3 regions of the Dorea longicatena genome follow, and region 3 is predicted to be linked to each of the others. Evidence: a T-box and tRNA genes for the amino acid it is inferred to sense, from the RefSeq annotation. Region 3 holds a T-box; the other regions hold tRNA genes.
The links. A T-box is a leader RNA that pairs with one kind of tRNA and senses whether it is charged. The one in region 3 lies ahead of leuS (leucine--tRNA ligase), so its partner is inferred to be a tRNA-Leu.
Positions count from the first base shown of each region.

Region 1: it encodes a tRNA-Leu, which carries the amino acid that the T-box ahead of leuS (leucine--tRNA ligase) is inferred to sense. The anticodon was not compared.
Region 2: it encodes a tRNA-Leu, which carries the amino acid that the T-box ahead of leuS (leucine--tRNA ligase) is inferred to sense. The anticodon was not compared.

Region 1 covers NZ_CP102280.1:610,892-616,237, forward strand. Annotated here, with positions in the region: gene NQ508_RS02950 (PTS sugar transporter subunit IIABC) at 1-1,149, shown strand, start outside; gene NQ508_RS02955 (PRD domain-containing protein) at 1,184-2,026, shown strand; tRNA gene NQ508_RS02960 (tRNA-Glu) at 2,183-2,254, shown strand; tRNA gene NQ508_RS02965 (tRNA-Thr) at 2,277-2,349, shown strand; tRNA gene NQ508_RS02970 (tRNA-Ile) at 2,376-2,449, shown strand; tRNA gene NQ508_RS02975 (tRNA-Asp) at 2,455-2,528, shown strand; tRNA gene NQ508_RS02980 (tRNA-Val) at 2,573-2,645, shown strand; tRNA gene NQ508_RS02985 (tRNA-Leu) at 2,713-2,798, shown strand; gene NQ508_RS02990 (hypothetical protein) at 3,043-3,660, shown strand; gene NQ508_RS02995 (uroporphyrinogen decarboxylase/cobalamine-independent methonine synthase family protein) at 3,782-4,891, opposite strand; gene NQ508_RS03000 (chromate transporter) at 5,145-5,346, shown strand, end outside.
Region 2 covers NZ_CP102280.1:2,508,630-2,513,975, forward strand. Annotated here, with positions in the region: gene NQ508_RS11995 (DUF4317 domain-containing protein) at 1-280, shown strand, start outside; tRNA gene NQ508_RS12000 (tRNA-Leu) at 384-466, shown strand; gene NQ508_RS12005 (putative ABC transporter permease) at 588-1,526, opposite strand; gene NQ508_RS12010 (hypothetical protein) at 1,785-2,726, shown strand; tRNA gene NQ508_RS12015 (tRNA-Leu) at 2,924-3,004, opposite strand; tRNA gene NQ508_RS12020 (tRNA-Lys) at 3,053-3,125, opposite strand; tRNA gene NQ508_RS12025 (tRNA-Gln) at 3,134-3,205, opposite strand; tRNA gene NQ508_RS12030 (tRNA-His) at 3,221-3,294, opposite strand; tRNA gene NQ508_RS12035 (tRNA-Arg) at 3,360-3,433, opposite strand; tRNA gene NQ508_RS12040 (tRNA-Gly) at 3,473-3,543, opposite strand; tRNA gene NQ508_RS12045 (tRNA-Pro) at 3,552-3,626, opposite strand; gene NQ508_RS12050 (metallophosphoesterase) at 3,791-4,273, opposite strand; gene rdgB (RdgB/HAM1 family non-canonical purine NTP pyrophosphatase) at 4,296-4,907, opposite strand; gene NQ508_RS12060 (THUMP domain-containing class I SAM-dependent RNA methyltransferase) at 4,909-5,346, opposite strand, start outside.
Region 3 covers NZ_CP102280.1:844,996-850,341, reverse strand. Annotated here, with positions in the region: gene leuS (leucine--tRNA ligase) at 1-1,929, opposite strand, end outside; T-box leader at 2,024-2,304, opposite strand; gene NQ508_RS04065 (hypothetical protein) at 2,533-2,955, shown strand; gene NQ508_RS04060 (CapA family protein) at 3,056-4,303, shown strand; gene NQ508_RS04055 (AEC family transporter) at 4,368-5,306, opposite strand.

The DNA.
Region 1 (5,346 bases), 230 kb from region 3:
GCACCGGTTCTTTTTGCAGTGCAGGTGGTACTGGCAGGTAGTGCATACATGATCGCACATATCCTGAATATTGCGGTAGGACTTACATTCTCCGGTGGATTCTTAGATCTTCTGTTATTCGGTATCCTTCAGGGAAATGCGAAGACAAGCTGGATCAGAATCATTCCGGTAGGAATTATCTATTTCTTCCTGTATTACTTTATCTTCTCATTCCTGATCAAGAAGTTAGATCTCAAGACACCGGGACGTGAAGATGATGACGAAGAGACAAAGCTTTATACAAAAGCAGATGTAAATGCGAGAAAAGCAGGCAATACGGAAGCTGGTGCAACAGCTGGTTCGGAAGATTCACTGAGTGCGGAGATCACAAGAGGACTTGGAGGATCTGCGAACATTGAAGATGTAGACTGCTGTGCGACAAGACTTCGTTGTACGGTAAGCAATCCGGATCTGGTAAATGATGGAATCTTAAAGGCGACCGGAGCATCGGGCGTGGTACACCGTGGACAGGGCGTACAGGTCATTTACGGGCCGAGTGTGACAGTTATTAAGGCGGACCTGGAAGATTATCTGGAACATGCGCCAAAAGAGTTGTATGAGCCACAGAAGGATACAGAAAGTACTGGTCAGAATGCATCAGAAGATGCTACAATAGAAGACAAGGCAGGAGAAAAGAAAGTAGTAGATACAATCGTGATCTCAAGTCCAATCACAGGACTTGCGGCAGATCTTTCCACAACGCCGGATGAAGCATTTGCCGGACGTATGATGGGAGACGGTGCTGTTGTGACACCGGAAGATGCGATCGTAAGAGCACCGGAAGACGGAGAAGTATGCTTCGTATTCGATACCAAGCATGCGATCGGATTCATGACAGAATCTGGAGTAAGCCTTCTGATCCATGTTGGCATTGATACAGTAAAACTGGACGGAAAAGGATTCGAGTGCTTCGTTGAGAACGGACAGGCAGTGAGGAAGGGTGATCCGATGCTGAAGTTGGATCTGGATTATCTGAGAGAGAATGCACCGTCTGTAGCATCACCGGTTCTCTGCACAGAGCTGGAAGACAACCAGAAGATCCGTCTTCTGAATGAAGGTGAGATCAAGGCAGGAGATGAGCTTTTCGCGATTGATATCTATGAAGCGTAAAAGAATCTAATGTGGAAATGCGAGTGGGGATATGATGTACAGGATAGAAAAAGTTTTAAATCATAATACTGTAATGGCCATCCATCAGGATGATCACAAAGAAGTCCTGATCATGGGAAAGGGAGTCGGATTCGGCAGGAAAGTTGCAGAAAGAATCGAAGTAAGACCAGAAGACCGTTTATATTCTCTCCAAAAATATAAAGAACGGGGCGGGGCAAAAGAAATCGTAAAGTCCATCGCACCGGAATTCTTAGAAGTAACGAATGCCGTGCTCGACGAGGCGGAAAAGATATTCGGGAAGATTGACCGTATGGTATTGTTCCCGCTTGCAGACCATATTGCATTTGCAGTAAAACGTATTCAGAATCATGAGCAGATCAGTAATCCGCTCACAGAGGATATCCGTGTATTATTTCACATGGAATTCAAAGCGGCAGAAAGTATCCGCCCGCTTCTTCAAAAGCAGTTTGGCATTGATATAGAAGATGATGAGGTTGGATATGTGGCTCTTCACATTCATTCGGCGATAGAGGATGAGAAAGTATCGCAGGCGATGCAGATGGCAAGATCCGTCAGAGAGTGTATCAGCATGGTAGAAGAAGCAATCGGAAAGCCGATCGATATCGCATCGTTATCCTATAACCGTCTGATGAACCATATCCGTTATATGGTAGCAAGAGCCTTAAGCGGTGAGAAGCTGAAGGTGAATATGAATGATTACATGGAAGTGAAATTTCCAAAATCGTTTGGAATGGCACAGGCAGTCTGTGATCAGGTAGGTGAGAGCCTTGGTGTGAAATTAGAAGAAGTCGAGACAGGATATTTGGCGATGCATATTGAAAGAGTCGCTAATGACGAGCGCGAAATAGAAGAATAGAGCACTTCTGAAAATGGCAGAAAATACGCAAAAATAAGTTTTTTTGAAAAAAATAAAAAAAATTCAAAAAAACACTTGCAAAAGGTATTGTGTTATGATAATATAAATCTCGGTCACGCAAGAGAAATAAAAAACACAAAACAGTGACTGAGATATGGCTCCATGGTCAAGCGGTTAAGACATCGCCCTTTCACGGCGGTAACACGGGTTCGATTCCCGTTGGAGTCACTGCCTAAGCAATTAGGTAAATGCCGATGTGGCTCAATTGGCAGAGCAGCTGATTTGTAATCAGCAGGTTATCGGTTCGAGTCCGATCATCGGCTTAGTCCTTACGGGACTTAAAGATTTTGGACCTTTAGCTCAGTTGGTTAGAGCAATCGGCTCATAACCGATCGGTCCTGGGTTCGAGTCCCCGAAGGTCCATGAATGGCCCAGTGGCTCAGTTGGTTAGAGCGCCGCCCTGTCACGGCGGAGGTCGAGAGTTCGAGTCTCTTCTGGGTCGCTTGCTTGTCACTTTTAGTGAGCAGGCGATAAACAATTACATATGGGATCATAGCTCAGCTGGGAGAGCATCTGCCTTACAAGCAGAGGGTCATAGGTTCGAGCCCTATTGGTCCCATTTTGCAACAAGAGATTGTTGCAGATTTTAAGATAGTTCAGTTGCAAAATGTGACTGATGCTGGAATGCCGCAGTGGCGGAACTGGCAGACGCACAGGACTTAAAATCCTGCGGGACTAACCTCCCGTACCGGTTCGATTCCGGTCTGCGGCATTAAGTAAAAATGGGAGAAACGTTGAAATTACAGCGTTTCTCTTATTTTTGTTTCAAAAAGCTTGAACACATTTGATCACTTTATGATAAAATACCAAGATTCCGATTTTCTATTAAATTTTCTCGAAAAATATTGACCTTCAAGTTACTTGATCGTTTACATTATAAGCAAGAAAAAGAAGTTTCTCGCAATGAAAGCGAGGCAAGTGTAAAGATTAAGTAGAAGAAAGGCTGGCGTAAGAGTATGAAAGAGAAAATGAGAAAAGTAAGATATCCAATGTTGATTGTGTGGGGAATATTTATGGGAGCTGCAGGAACAGCAGGAGTAAAATCATCGTGGCATGTAATACCTGGCTGGTTGATAGGTGTTATTGTCATATTGGGAATCATGGTGATGTTAACCTGGATGATTTCAGGGAAAAATGATAAGTCAATAAAAACACCTGAGAAGGAAACGGAAAAATTAACATCAAAGTACAATTCAGAAATTTCCGTTATTTCAAAAGCAGTAGAAGAGCCTGTGGAGTTGGAATTTTGGGGAAAACGAAATGGTATTGATCAATTTAGAGTAAAAAGTATCGCTGGACGGAATATTGTGAGTGATCATGTTCTGTTGATTAGTTTTGATGGTTCAGAAGTCAGGGATGTGGCATTAGATGCAGTTGTAACAGGGAAAGAACATTCGGAGTATTTTGGAAAGATTGAAATGCTTTATTGTAAGAGACAGCAGGAACATTGTGGGACGGAGAAACTTAAAACGGAAAAAATTGATAAAGTGATACTGAGTAAGGAACAATGGGAAAAAGAAACAGGAAAAATAAAATTATTGGAATTATGGAATTGTATTCCATTTGAAAAATAGTATGAAATACGGGAATATAGAAGGCAGTTATGAATAGCTGCCTTCTTACTATGTAAAGAAGCACTGGTTTTGATTGCCATGCATTTGAAAGAAGCTGCCACTGGCAGCTTCTCTTGCGTTTTTACAGAAAATCCTGACAAGATACCAGAAGATCAATCTTCTTCCACTGTGTCTCTTCATCAATACAGTTGCCCTCTTCAACGGAAGCAAAGCCACATTGCGGAGAAAGTGCGATCTGCTCTCCGACTACGGAGCGGGCTTCGGCATAACGTTTTTTAAGAAAATCATGATCTTCCAGAATCGGGTTCTTGGTAGAGATTAATCCTGCGACAAAGATAGCATCCTTATCTTTCAGGACAGACCATGGAGCAAAGGAACCGGAACGGGCATCGTCGTATTCCACGAAGAATGCGTCATACGGAATTTCAGCGATTACCGGGGCAACGGAATCGTAAAATCCATGGAACAGAGGATTTCCCTTGAAGTTTCCTTTACAGAAATGTGTTGCAATAAAGAAATCTTCCGGTTTGTGTTCCAGAGCTTTTGTTGATACAAGCTGGAACCAGTTCAGAATCTGTCCTTTTGTATATCCAAGAGCAGTTATCTTTTTCTGGAAGTTCTCATCGATGAGATAAGTCCATGATGTATCATCAATCTGAAGATAACGGCAGCCATGGTCGTAGAAATCTAAAATTGCATCCTGATAGGCTTTTGCAATATCCTCGATCAGTGCATGGATGTCTGTCCCGTAATAAGGTGTCTCTTTATTACCAAGCTGAAGGAAGTGATCAATCAGGATCATATTCGGACCGGAAATACATTTTTTAGCCGTAATACCGTCATATTTTTGTGTCAGAGAATGAAGATAGTCCCACGCACAAAGCTCCGGATGTGCCTTGTTCTTATCATAGAAGAACTTACCGGTAACGGTTCCAAGCTCAATTTCATTACTGGTTCCATTGATTTCTTTTGTGAAATGAATGGTATCGAATCCATCAAATTCTTTGAGCCAGTCCAAATGCCACCACCTGCGGCGGAATTCTCCGTCTGTTACATATTTCAAACCGTGTGCCACTTCCTTTTCTACCAGTGATGCGATTACAAGATCTTCGGCTTGTGTTAATTCTTCTTTTGTAATCTTACCGTCTTTATAATCTTTACGTGCTTCTTTAATTTCTGCAGGTCGTAAAAAAGAACCTACGATGTCATAAGTTAATGTGTCTTTTATCATATGAAAACCTCCGATTTTTTGATTATTTGTCTTTGCTTAGTTGATGATTTTATTATGCCAGATGTAATAGTTTTTTGCATAATACTTAAAATTGTAGGTTGGGTATAGCTTTAAACTATAGCATATGAAAAAGAAGATCAAAATTGCTGTTTGTGGATATTTAAAAATTTTTTATTATCCTAAAAAGTGTATAATATAAATATGACATGTGTTACATTAGAGTTGAAACCACAGGAGAAAAGGGAAATCAAATATGAATAGCAGAAAAAAAGTCTTATGGAAGATATTCATTTCAACATTATATTTAAGTGCATTTACATTCGGCGGCGGTTACGTGATCGTGAGCCTGATGAAGAAGAAATTTGTAGATGAGCTTCACTGGGTCGAAGAAAAGGAAATGCTGGATCTGGTTGCGATTGCACAGTCTTCACCCGGGGCAATCGCGATAAATGGAG
Region 2 (5,346 bases), 1.3 Mb from region 3:
CAAGACCGATGTCAAGAAGCTCCTGACACGCAGCGGTGTTGCCGAAGAAAAGCTGGAATCATTCGATGATGAATTTGATGAAACAGTCGGTGTACATGGTACACTGCTTGCATCCAACATTGCCAGTGCTAAGACTTTCCAGATTGAGACACCGGACGTGGTAGTCAAAGTTAATCCCGAACGTGCCGATCTGGTAGAGACACGTGAGATTGACGGCCGCCGCTGTCTGGTGATTGCGATTGATGATCATCTTGAGGTAAATGGGATTGAGATTAATTAGAACGGCTAAAAATCGTATTTGAAGAAAAAATTAAAAAAATTTCAATTTTTTACAAAAAACGTTTGCATTTTCCGTCAGACTATGGTAAGATACTTTTTGTCAAGCGGAAATGGCGGAATGGCAGACGCGCTAGATTCAGGTTCTAGTGGGAGCAATCCTGTGAGGGTTCAAGTCCCTTTTTCCGCATGAAAAAAACCTTGAAGATTCATTCTTCAAGGTTTTTTTGTTATTTAATTGATTAACGAAGTTGGCCTCTCGGTCCTTGAAGAACACAGTATATAGCCGGTTTGATGAACTAAATAGCCATTTATTTACTCCGCCGCACCCGCTCCCGCAGCTCCTCAAATATCTCCTTATGCTGCCTTACCTGCATCTTCGGGAACGCTTTCACAAGACGTTCGCCAACCTTTGTACGGTTCTCTGCCATCTCTTCGTATTTTGCTTTTAACTCTTCCATACGGGCCTTCATCTCTTCTACATTGATCTTCGGAGCCAGTTTCTCCATACGGGCTTTTGGTTCTTCCAGGCGTTCCTTTACTCCGTCTCTGAGACCATTCATGATCGCCTTCGGCTCCTCCAGACGTTCCTTCAGCTCTTCTCTTACATTACCAAGCTGCTCTTTCTTCTCTTCCTGGAATTCCATACCTTCCATTACATTTTCATAGATATTCTCTCCGACCTTGTTAGACAGATCTTTCAGCTCGGCTGCAATCTTCTCCATCGTTTCAAGTTTGCGGTTCATCTTCAGAATAGCGGAAGCTGTTACATACAGGTCTGCCAGAAGTCCGACAGCCAGACATGCCATAACTATAATTCCAAGAACAAATGGAATCATTGTCAACACCTTGTAGATCAGCGGATGGATCACTTTTACGATCAGAACACAGAACACGCCCCATATCAATGAGAACAACACGCATACATATCCACCGATATTCAACGGCTGGTCTGAATAATCCCACCATTTATTATGAAAGATCTTCTCCAGCAGGAATCCGGTAATTCCTTCTATTGCCGTCACAAGTATGGTCGAACTGATATACAATAATACCAGATTATTCTCAACCGGTGTCAGAAACTGTACTACAACACCAACTCCGATTCCATATACCGGACAGATCGGTCCGTTTAAGAATCCTCGGTTCACGAATTTTCCCTGTTTCACAGCTGCATATGCAACTTCCGTACACCATCCCAGAAATCCATATACAAAAAATGATAATGCAAAATAATAAAACTCTGTCAAATATACTCTCTCCTTTTTATTATATGATAATAGGATCAAAAGACATTTTATCCCCGTATCATTATATTAATAAACTTCATTATACGTGATTCTTTCTTATTTCTCAATAAACATCTTTTCATATCTGTTAAGCTTTTATTGCATGTAATACAAATCTAAAGTTTTTCTTACAACTTCGTGAATATTCTGTGACCACTCTTGAGAGTTTTTTTCAAACATTATAGAATAAGAGATGGGTATAAATAGGAGGGACTAATAATGAGTTTAAGTAATAAGAAGAAAACACAATCTACTTCCGATATCTTCGACGACGATTTCGAAGTGATCTACGAAGGTGATCTTCCTGATATTTCTATTGATGATGACGATGACTACCGCGATGTACTATCAGGATTATCGGATATTGATCATACAGATTACATCAAAAAAAATGATTACGACAGACTAACAAAGAAATTAAAGAATAAAAATAAGAAGGCTGGTAAGAAAAACAAAAAACAAAGTAAAAAAGATAACTTCTTTGATACCGCCTACTATGATGACGACATCTTTGACGAGCTGGATGATGACCTTTACGATGATGAATATGAAGACGACTACGATAATGAGTATGAAGACGACTGCGACGATCCTCGTAACAACCGACAGAAAGAGAAAAAAAGCCGCAAAAATCGTGGTGTAAAAGTTCCAAATGTTGCAAAACCGGTTGCAAAAACCGCTAAAGCCGGAGGAAAGATCCTATTCAAATTCATCAATCTTCTGTTAAGAATGGGAACACTTCTGCTGATTGCCTGGATCATCTATCTTTTGGGACTGCATTTTCTGGCCAATGCCGGTTCGTTTGGCAATATTGTTTCCCGCTTAACATCAGCGGATCAGGAACTGATCGCATATCTCGCGGTTGGTGCGGTATTATTGCTCTATGAAGTGATCATCTTTTTCTGCGTTCTCGGAGGAAGCAAGAAACAGGGACGCAGAGGAAACAGTATTGATAATGGGCGTGGACTTACATCCTTTATTATCATTGCTGTCGGATCATATCTGTCCGCAATGTTTGCCGTACTCATCCCACAGGCTCCTGCCGCACTTCTGGGTATTCATAATGCTCTGACTGTATACGGCGGATTAAAAGACACACTGCTTCCGATCTGTATCGCCGGAGTTGTAAGCTGTATCATACGTAAATTTATAATCAAATAATATAGAAGCTATACACAAAAATCCTGAAGTTCTAATCAAGAAAAACTTCAGGATTTTTATTTTGCTATACAGTGAACTTGCCACCTACCGGATCTACCACCGGCAGCTCCTTACGGGCGCTTTGGCAACCGGCAACTTCTCTTGCATACTTTGGTATCAAAAAAGACACTGCCTGCAACCGGCAATGTCTCTGCAAATGCGGATAACAGGACTTGAACCTGCACGTCATGGACACTAGATCCTAAGTCTAGCGCGTCTGCCAATTCCGCCATATCCGCGTGTAAACAAAATGCAGATTCTTCATTTTGAAAAACCTGCATTCGTACTGAGCGTGCGGGGATTCGAACCCCGGACAACTTGATTAAAAGTCAAGTGCTCTACCACCTGAGCTACACGCCCATAATAAACTGGGCTAGTTGGATTCGAACCAACGAATGCAGGAGTCAAAGTCCTGTGCCTTACCGCTTGGCGATAGCCCAATAAAAAAGAAAAAGGGTGGGTAATGGGACTCGAACCCATGATATCCAGAACCACAATCTGGCGCGCTAACCAACTGCACCATACCCACCATATTACTTATCGAACTGTCTTTTGTCCAACTAAGTATCACCATATTAAATTTAGTGGTTTAAACGAGCCTGGGGGGATTCGAACCCTCGACCTACGGCTTAGAAGGCCGTTGCTCTATCCAGCTGAGCTACAGACTCATATTTCTTAACCACAACCCGAAACAATTGTTTCAGGAGAGCGGGTGATGGGAATCGAACCCACGTATCCAGCTTGGAAGGCTGGTGTTCTACCATTGAACTACACCCGCATAGCGTATCGGGGTGACAGGATTCGAACCTGCGACCTCCTGGTCCCAAACCAGGCGCTCTAGCCAAGCTGAGCCACACCCCGATGGTGTTTCTTTTGTGTCACATTTTGTATCAGCTCCGTGACACAAGACATATTATATATGACCTCATACTAATTGTCAACAACTTTTTTTGTTTTTTTTATATTTTTTTCAAAAGTGCGGATTTTCTTGAAAAATCAATGGTTTCCGCACTTTTTATTATATTCTAATTTAAATATTCCTGCGTAATTTCAAGTTTTCCGTTACTGTCAATCTGCATGATCATATAACTAGGCTTTCTCCCCGGCTGTCTTGGATAACAAAGGCTTCCCGGATTCAATGTAATAAGCCCTTCTTCCTTTTCATAAAACGGACGATGCGTATGGCCATACATCACAATATCCGCTCCTCGCCCTCTTGCCTCCTGTTTCAACCGCGTTTCTCCCATAGATACATAATACCCGTGTCCGTGCGTTGTAAATATATGATATCCCTCTACCATGAATTCTTCTTCTCCAGGCAGATTTGAAAAAAAGTCATTATTTCCACGCACCATATGTACCGGACAATCTGCAACAGCCGGAATATAATCCTCATCCCCCTCTACATCTCCAAGATGGATCAGCATATCTAAGGGCCGTTCTTTCTCTATTACACGGTCAAAATTCTTATGAGAGCCATGTGTGTCACTTATGATCAATATTTTCATATCTATATCTTCACCCTAACTTTTATTTATGCTCCAGAATCTTACGAATCTTTCTTAGTCCCTCGCCTCTGTGGCTCAGTTCATTTTTCTTTTCCGGTGAAAGTTCTGCGCTTGTACAGCCATACTCCGGAAGGAAGAATATCGGATCATACCCAAATCCGTTTTCTCCCGCGATCTCATGGCCAATAATTCCCTCCATAGTACCTCTTACCACTTCACAGGAACCATCCGGCATGGCCGCTGCAATCGCACATACAAATCTTGCCGTACGTTTTTCATCAGGGACTCCCTCAAGACGATCCAGTAATGTCTGATTCTTAATGTCATAGGAAGTATCTTCTCCCATATAACGTGCAGAATAAATCCCCGGTTCCTTGTTCAAATAATCAATTTCAAGTCCGGAGTCATCTGCCAGAACCACTGCATTCTTATATTCTGGCATCTGATTTGCAATCTTTGCAATCTCTGTAGCTTTGATCATGGCATTTTCTTCAAAAGTTGCCCCGTCTTCTACTACATCAGCCTTAATCCCCGCTTCTTTCTGTGACAGGATCTCTGCTCCCAGATCACTCAGGATTGCACGGATCTCTATCATTTTATGTTCATTTCCCGTCGCAAATATAATTTTTTCCATCTTATCTTTTCTCCTGTTTTTCTCCCGGACGCTTTGCCTTAGGTGGTTTTGGTCCCAGGAACTGGTAAAAATATGTCTTCAACATTCCATTGTAAATTTTCCGGTTACGATCTGCTTTTCGTCCGAAATAGCGTTCTGCATCCTCATAAGAAGTAATCATGTATGCTGACCACGAATCCAGATTTTTAAAACTCTCGCCAAATGTTTTATATAATGCCGGCAGGTCTTTCTTATCTTCCAGCCTCTCCCCATATGGCGGGTTCGTAATAATAAATCCATATTTCTTCGGGTGGCTCAAATCTTTTACATCTCTTTCCTGAAAATGTATCAGATGATCTACTCCTGCTTCTCTTGCATTGCGTCTTGCAATCTTAATTACAGAACCATCTGCATCATACCCTTGAATGTCAACTTCTATGTCATCATCGATCAGTTCATT
Region 3 (5,346 bases):
AACAAGGTTCCATACACGTTTCAGGAAACGGTTTACTCCGTCGATTCCTCTGTCATCCCACTCAGCATCTAACTCCGGTGGTCCAACGAAGAGTTCATACATTCTCAGGGAGTCACATCCATAGTCTCTTACCAGATCATCCGGTGATACAACGTTTCCTTTTGACTTACTCATCTTAATACCGTTCTTACCAGTGATCATTCCCTGGTTGAACAGTTTATGGAATGGCTCGTCAAAGTCTACGACTCCGATATCATATAAGAACTTGGTGTAGAAACGTGAATACAGAAGGTGAAGTACTGCATGTTCTACTCCTCCGATATACATATCTACCGGAAGCATCTCATCTGCTTTTTCTCTTGATACGAGTTCTTTATCATTGTGGTTATCTACGTAACGCAGGAAGTACCATGAAGATCCAGCCCACTGTGGCATTGTGTTTGTCTCTCTCTTTGCATCAGCTCCGCACTGAGGGCACTTGCAGTTTACCCACTCATCGATTGCAGCCAGTGGAGATTCTCCTGTTCCTGTAGGCTCGTAAGATTCTACTTCAGGCAGGCGGAGTGGAAGTTCTTCTTCCGGTACCGGTACATTTCCACATTTTGGACAATGTACGATCGGGATTGGCTCTCCCCAGTATCTCTGACGAGAGAATACCCAGTCACGCAGTTTGAAGTTCACTGTCGCACGTCCGATTCCACGCTCTTCGATGATATGTGGTGCTTCTTTCTTCAGTACAGAAGATTCCTGTCCGTTCCATTCTCCGGAATTGATCATGGTTCCGACAGCATCTGTATAAGCCTCTGTCATGTTCTCAATCTCTTTACCGTCTTTTGCAATTACCTGGATGATCGGGATATTGAACTTTGTAGCGAATTCAAAGTCACGATCATCGTGAGCCGGTACACACATGATTGCTCCTGTACCATAGTCAGCCAGTACATAATCAGACAGCCAGATCGGAACTTTTGCTCCGTTGATCGGATTGATCGCATAGCTTCCTGTGAAGACACCTGTCTTTTCTTTATCCTGCATACGGTCTACGTTAGACTTCATAGAAGCATCGTAAATGTACTGCTCTACTGCTTCTCTTGTCTCATCGTTTGCAAGACTCTTAGCCAGTTCATGCTCTGGTGCCAGAACCATGAATGTTGCTCCGTATAAGGTATCTGGTCTTGTTGTGTAAACTGTGATCTTCTCGTCTCTTCCTTCTACAGGGAAATCAACCTCTGCTCCGTAAGATTTACCGATCCAGTCAGCCTGCATCTTTTTAACCTTTTCAGGCCAGTCCAGTTTATCCAGGTCATTTAACAGTCTATCTGCATATTTTGTGATCTTTAACATCCACTGACGTAAGTTCTTCTTTGTAACCTCAGCTCCGCAACGTTCGCATTTTCCACCGACTACTTCTTCGTTTGCAAGACCTGTCTTACATGAAGGGCACCAGTTGATCGGGAATTCTTTCTCATAAGCAAGACCTTCTTTGAACATCTTAACAAAGATCCACTGTGTCCATTTGTAGAAATTCGGATCTGTTGTATTTACTTCTCTGTCCCAGTCATAAAGAGCCGCGATCTCATTAATCTGACGTTTGATATTCTTAATGTTGGCAGCTGTGGAGATCTCCGGATGAACGCCCATCTTAATTGCGTAATTCTCAGCCGGAAGTCCGAATGCATCCCATCCCATTGGATGAATGATGTAATAGCCCTGCTGTAATTTATAACGGCTCCATACATCAGAGATTACATATCCTCTCCAGTGACCTACGTGAAGTCCGTTTCCTGACGGATATGGGAACATATCCAGACAGTAATATTTTTCTTTCTTATTTCCATTCTCATCATACTGGACGTTTACCGGGTTTTCTTCCCATTTTTCACGCCACTTTTTTTCAATTGCCTTATGGTTATAAGGGATTTTTGACATTTTTTCGTCCTCCTGTTTTTTATATGGTAACTACTCATACCTGACAGCTTTGCTTGCATACTTTGGTATAAAAAAAGCCTGTTCATCTCGCTTTATAAGAGACGAAAAAGGCTCATATTCCGTGGTACCACTCTTTTTCACCCGACATCATCTGTCAGATGCACTCATTGATCTTCTGTAACGGGAAGTTCCCGCTTCTGCCTATGTTATCATGATTTCGGATAAATACCTTGTATCCCGTATCTTCTCTATCCACATGATCTGTTCAGCAAAAGAACTCTGAGGCGAGTTGGGAGTCTTCGTCTGCTGCCTTGCACCAACCGGCAGTTCTCTTGATAACGCTCGACTCTTAATACTCCTCTTCTGCGCTTTTTTCAATATTCTTCATTATTATATGAAGAATGTTAAAATAAGTCAAGGCCTGTCTCTAAGAAAGTGTATAAATCCACTGTGCCTTCTGCTTTCAGCAACATTTTATCCAAAAAAATTGTCAGAAAATTCATTTTTTTGGTTGTTATTGCCAGTTCCATAGTGTATAATAAGGATAAGTAATTACTACTGATGCAGATCAGTAAATATGATACATAAAGGAGAGTGTTTACCATGGTTTATTTATTAGCAGGTCCTAAAGGAACAGGAAAAACACAGCAGATGATCGAGCAGGCTAACGAGGCTGCAAAAAAATGTAATGGAAACGTCGTATTCATCAAAAAAACTCACCGCGACACAGCAAGTGTAACTTTTGATATCCGTACTATCTGTATGGATGATTTTCCGGCAATCACCAATATTGACGAATATATTGGATTTTTATATGGTATGTACAGTTCTAATCATGATATCGAATGTGTATTTATTGACGGAATCTTAAAACATGCCGATATCTCACTGGATAATATTCCAGCATTTATCGACCGCCTGAAACAGGTTTCCAAAGAATGTGAAGTTGAATTCTATGTCAGCATCAGTGCAAGCAAAGAAGATCTTGCTGACGTAAATATGGAAGGATGCAAATATCTGAACTAATCCTTTCTGAATAGAAAGATCTGACAGTCCATTTCTACAATGGACTGTCGTTTTTGTTGTCTGAAATACTGATAGTATTTTAAAATACAGGAGAAAAAGTATGAGCGGAATCAAAGATGCAAAAAAGAAGAGAGCCCGAAGGAGACGTAAGCGACAGATACAACGTATCTTATTAATCATTGCCATGGTATTGATCCTGATTGGATTTATATTCCTGGTCCGAGCTGCCATCCGCACTGTTGTAAATAAATTCACCGTCCCTGCAGTTACAACTTCGGCAAATAAAACAGCCGGTACCAAAAGCACTGCCGGAAAACATAAAACCAAAAAGAAATCTGCTTCAAAAAAGAAGACTTCGACCAAAAACACTTCCCCAAAGGCAGATTCTTCAAAAAGAGCTGTTCAATTAGAAACCGTAACCATCAGTAAAAAAAATCCAGACAAGGTTTCTCTTACTATCAGTTCCACCGGAGACTGTACATTGGGAACCGATGAAAATTTCAGTTATTCTACCAGCCTGAATGCTTATTACGAATCATACGGTGCCGACTATTTCTTCCAGAACGTCAGATCCATTTTCCAAAAAGATGATCTGTCTATCGTCAATATGGAAGGAACCCTGACAGATGAAACTGCCCGGGAGGCCAAAACCTTTGCCTTCAAAGCACCTGCCAAATATGCTGCAATCCTTTCCGGAAGCTCCATCGAAGCGGCCAATCTCGCTAATAACCACAGTCATGACTATGGGAAGAAGAGCTACACCGATACAATCTCCGCACTGGACGATGCCGGAATTGCTTCCTTTGGTTATAACCGGGTGAAGATCTTCAAAGTAAAAGGAATCAAAGTCGGTGTTACCGGAATCTATGAGCTTGCGGATCACCAAAAACGTGCATCGCAGGTAAAAAAGAATATCAAAGCATTGAAAAAAGCCGGTGCTCAGATTATCATCGTAAATTTCCATTGGGGAATTGAAAAGCAATATACACCGGACGAGAACCAGAAGGCTCTTGCACATCTCGCCATTGATGAAGGTGCAGACCTTGTAATCGGACACCACCCACATGTGCTCGAGGGCATTGAAAAATACAACGGAAAATACATCTGCTACAGCCTTGGCAATTTCTGCTTTGGCGGCAATTCTACACCTGGCGATACGGATAGCATGATCGTACAGCAGACATTCACATTCCATAAAGGGAAATTAAAGAAAAGCAGCAAATTAAATATCATTCCCTGCTCCATCACTTCTTCCAGCGGTTACAACGATTACTGCCCGGTTCCACTTACCGGAGATGAGAAGCAACGGGTACTGGATAAAATTTCACAATACAGTGAAGAACTATAACTCTGCAAAAAAACTCTGCAATATGTTTCATACATATTGCAGAGCTTTTATCTGTCTTACTCTATTATAATGCAATCAGCATTTCATAACTCAGCACCATCACAGGCATCGTTATAATACAGAATATCACCGACATTACATTAATCACACTCGCATATCTGGAATCCTTTCCATAAATCTGTGCAAGCTGTGTGATCATTGCTGCCGCCGGAGCTGACGTTGCAATCAGAACAATCATCAGAATATATTCCGCATCCGGATGAATTCCACTCCGTTCCAATCCGGCGAAGGCAACAACCGCAATCAGCGGGAATACGATCAGCCTGAGCAGGCAGATCAGGTACGGACGCTTTTGACGGAATACCCATTTCAGATCCACATCTCCGATCACCATACCAATTACCATCATACTCGCCGGACTGATCATATCTCCAAAACCACTGACACAACTGTCAACAACCGTTGGAAGCCGGATCTCCAGCGTAAAAAGCGCAATTCCTATGATCATCGCGATCACATTCGGATTACACAGGATTTTCCTGATATTCAGCTCCTTTTCCTGTCCGATCAGTTTCACACCATGCGTCCACATCAGTACCGTCTGTACCAGGATAAATGCAGTCGTATAAAAAACCCATTCTTCTCCCAGAACAGCTCCCACCAGTGGAATCACAAGATACCCTGCATTTGTATAAATGATGGATGCTTTTTCAATACTGTTAAAGTGGAATATGAATGATAAAATTTCCGATCCGATGATCAGAACCATATGCACTACCACTGACAGTCCGATTGCGATCATCAGCCCCTTAATCTTATCATCTGTCAATTCAATCTGAAACGAATGAACAACGACACACGGATTACAGATATACACAACCATATTTGAAATGATCCGGCTGTCCTCTGTTTTAAAAAGACCAGCCCTGACCACTCCGAATCCCACTGCCATCGTAAGAAACATAGCCAAAATCTGCTCCGCAAGAAGTATACTAATTTCCATTATCCTCTCTCATTTCCTGCATCATTTCTATATGATGAAT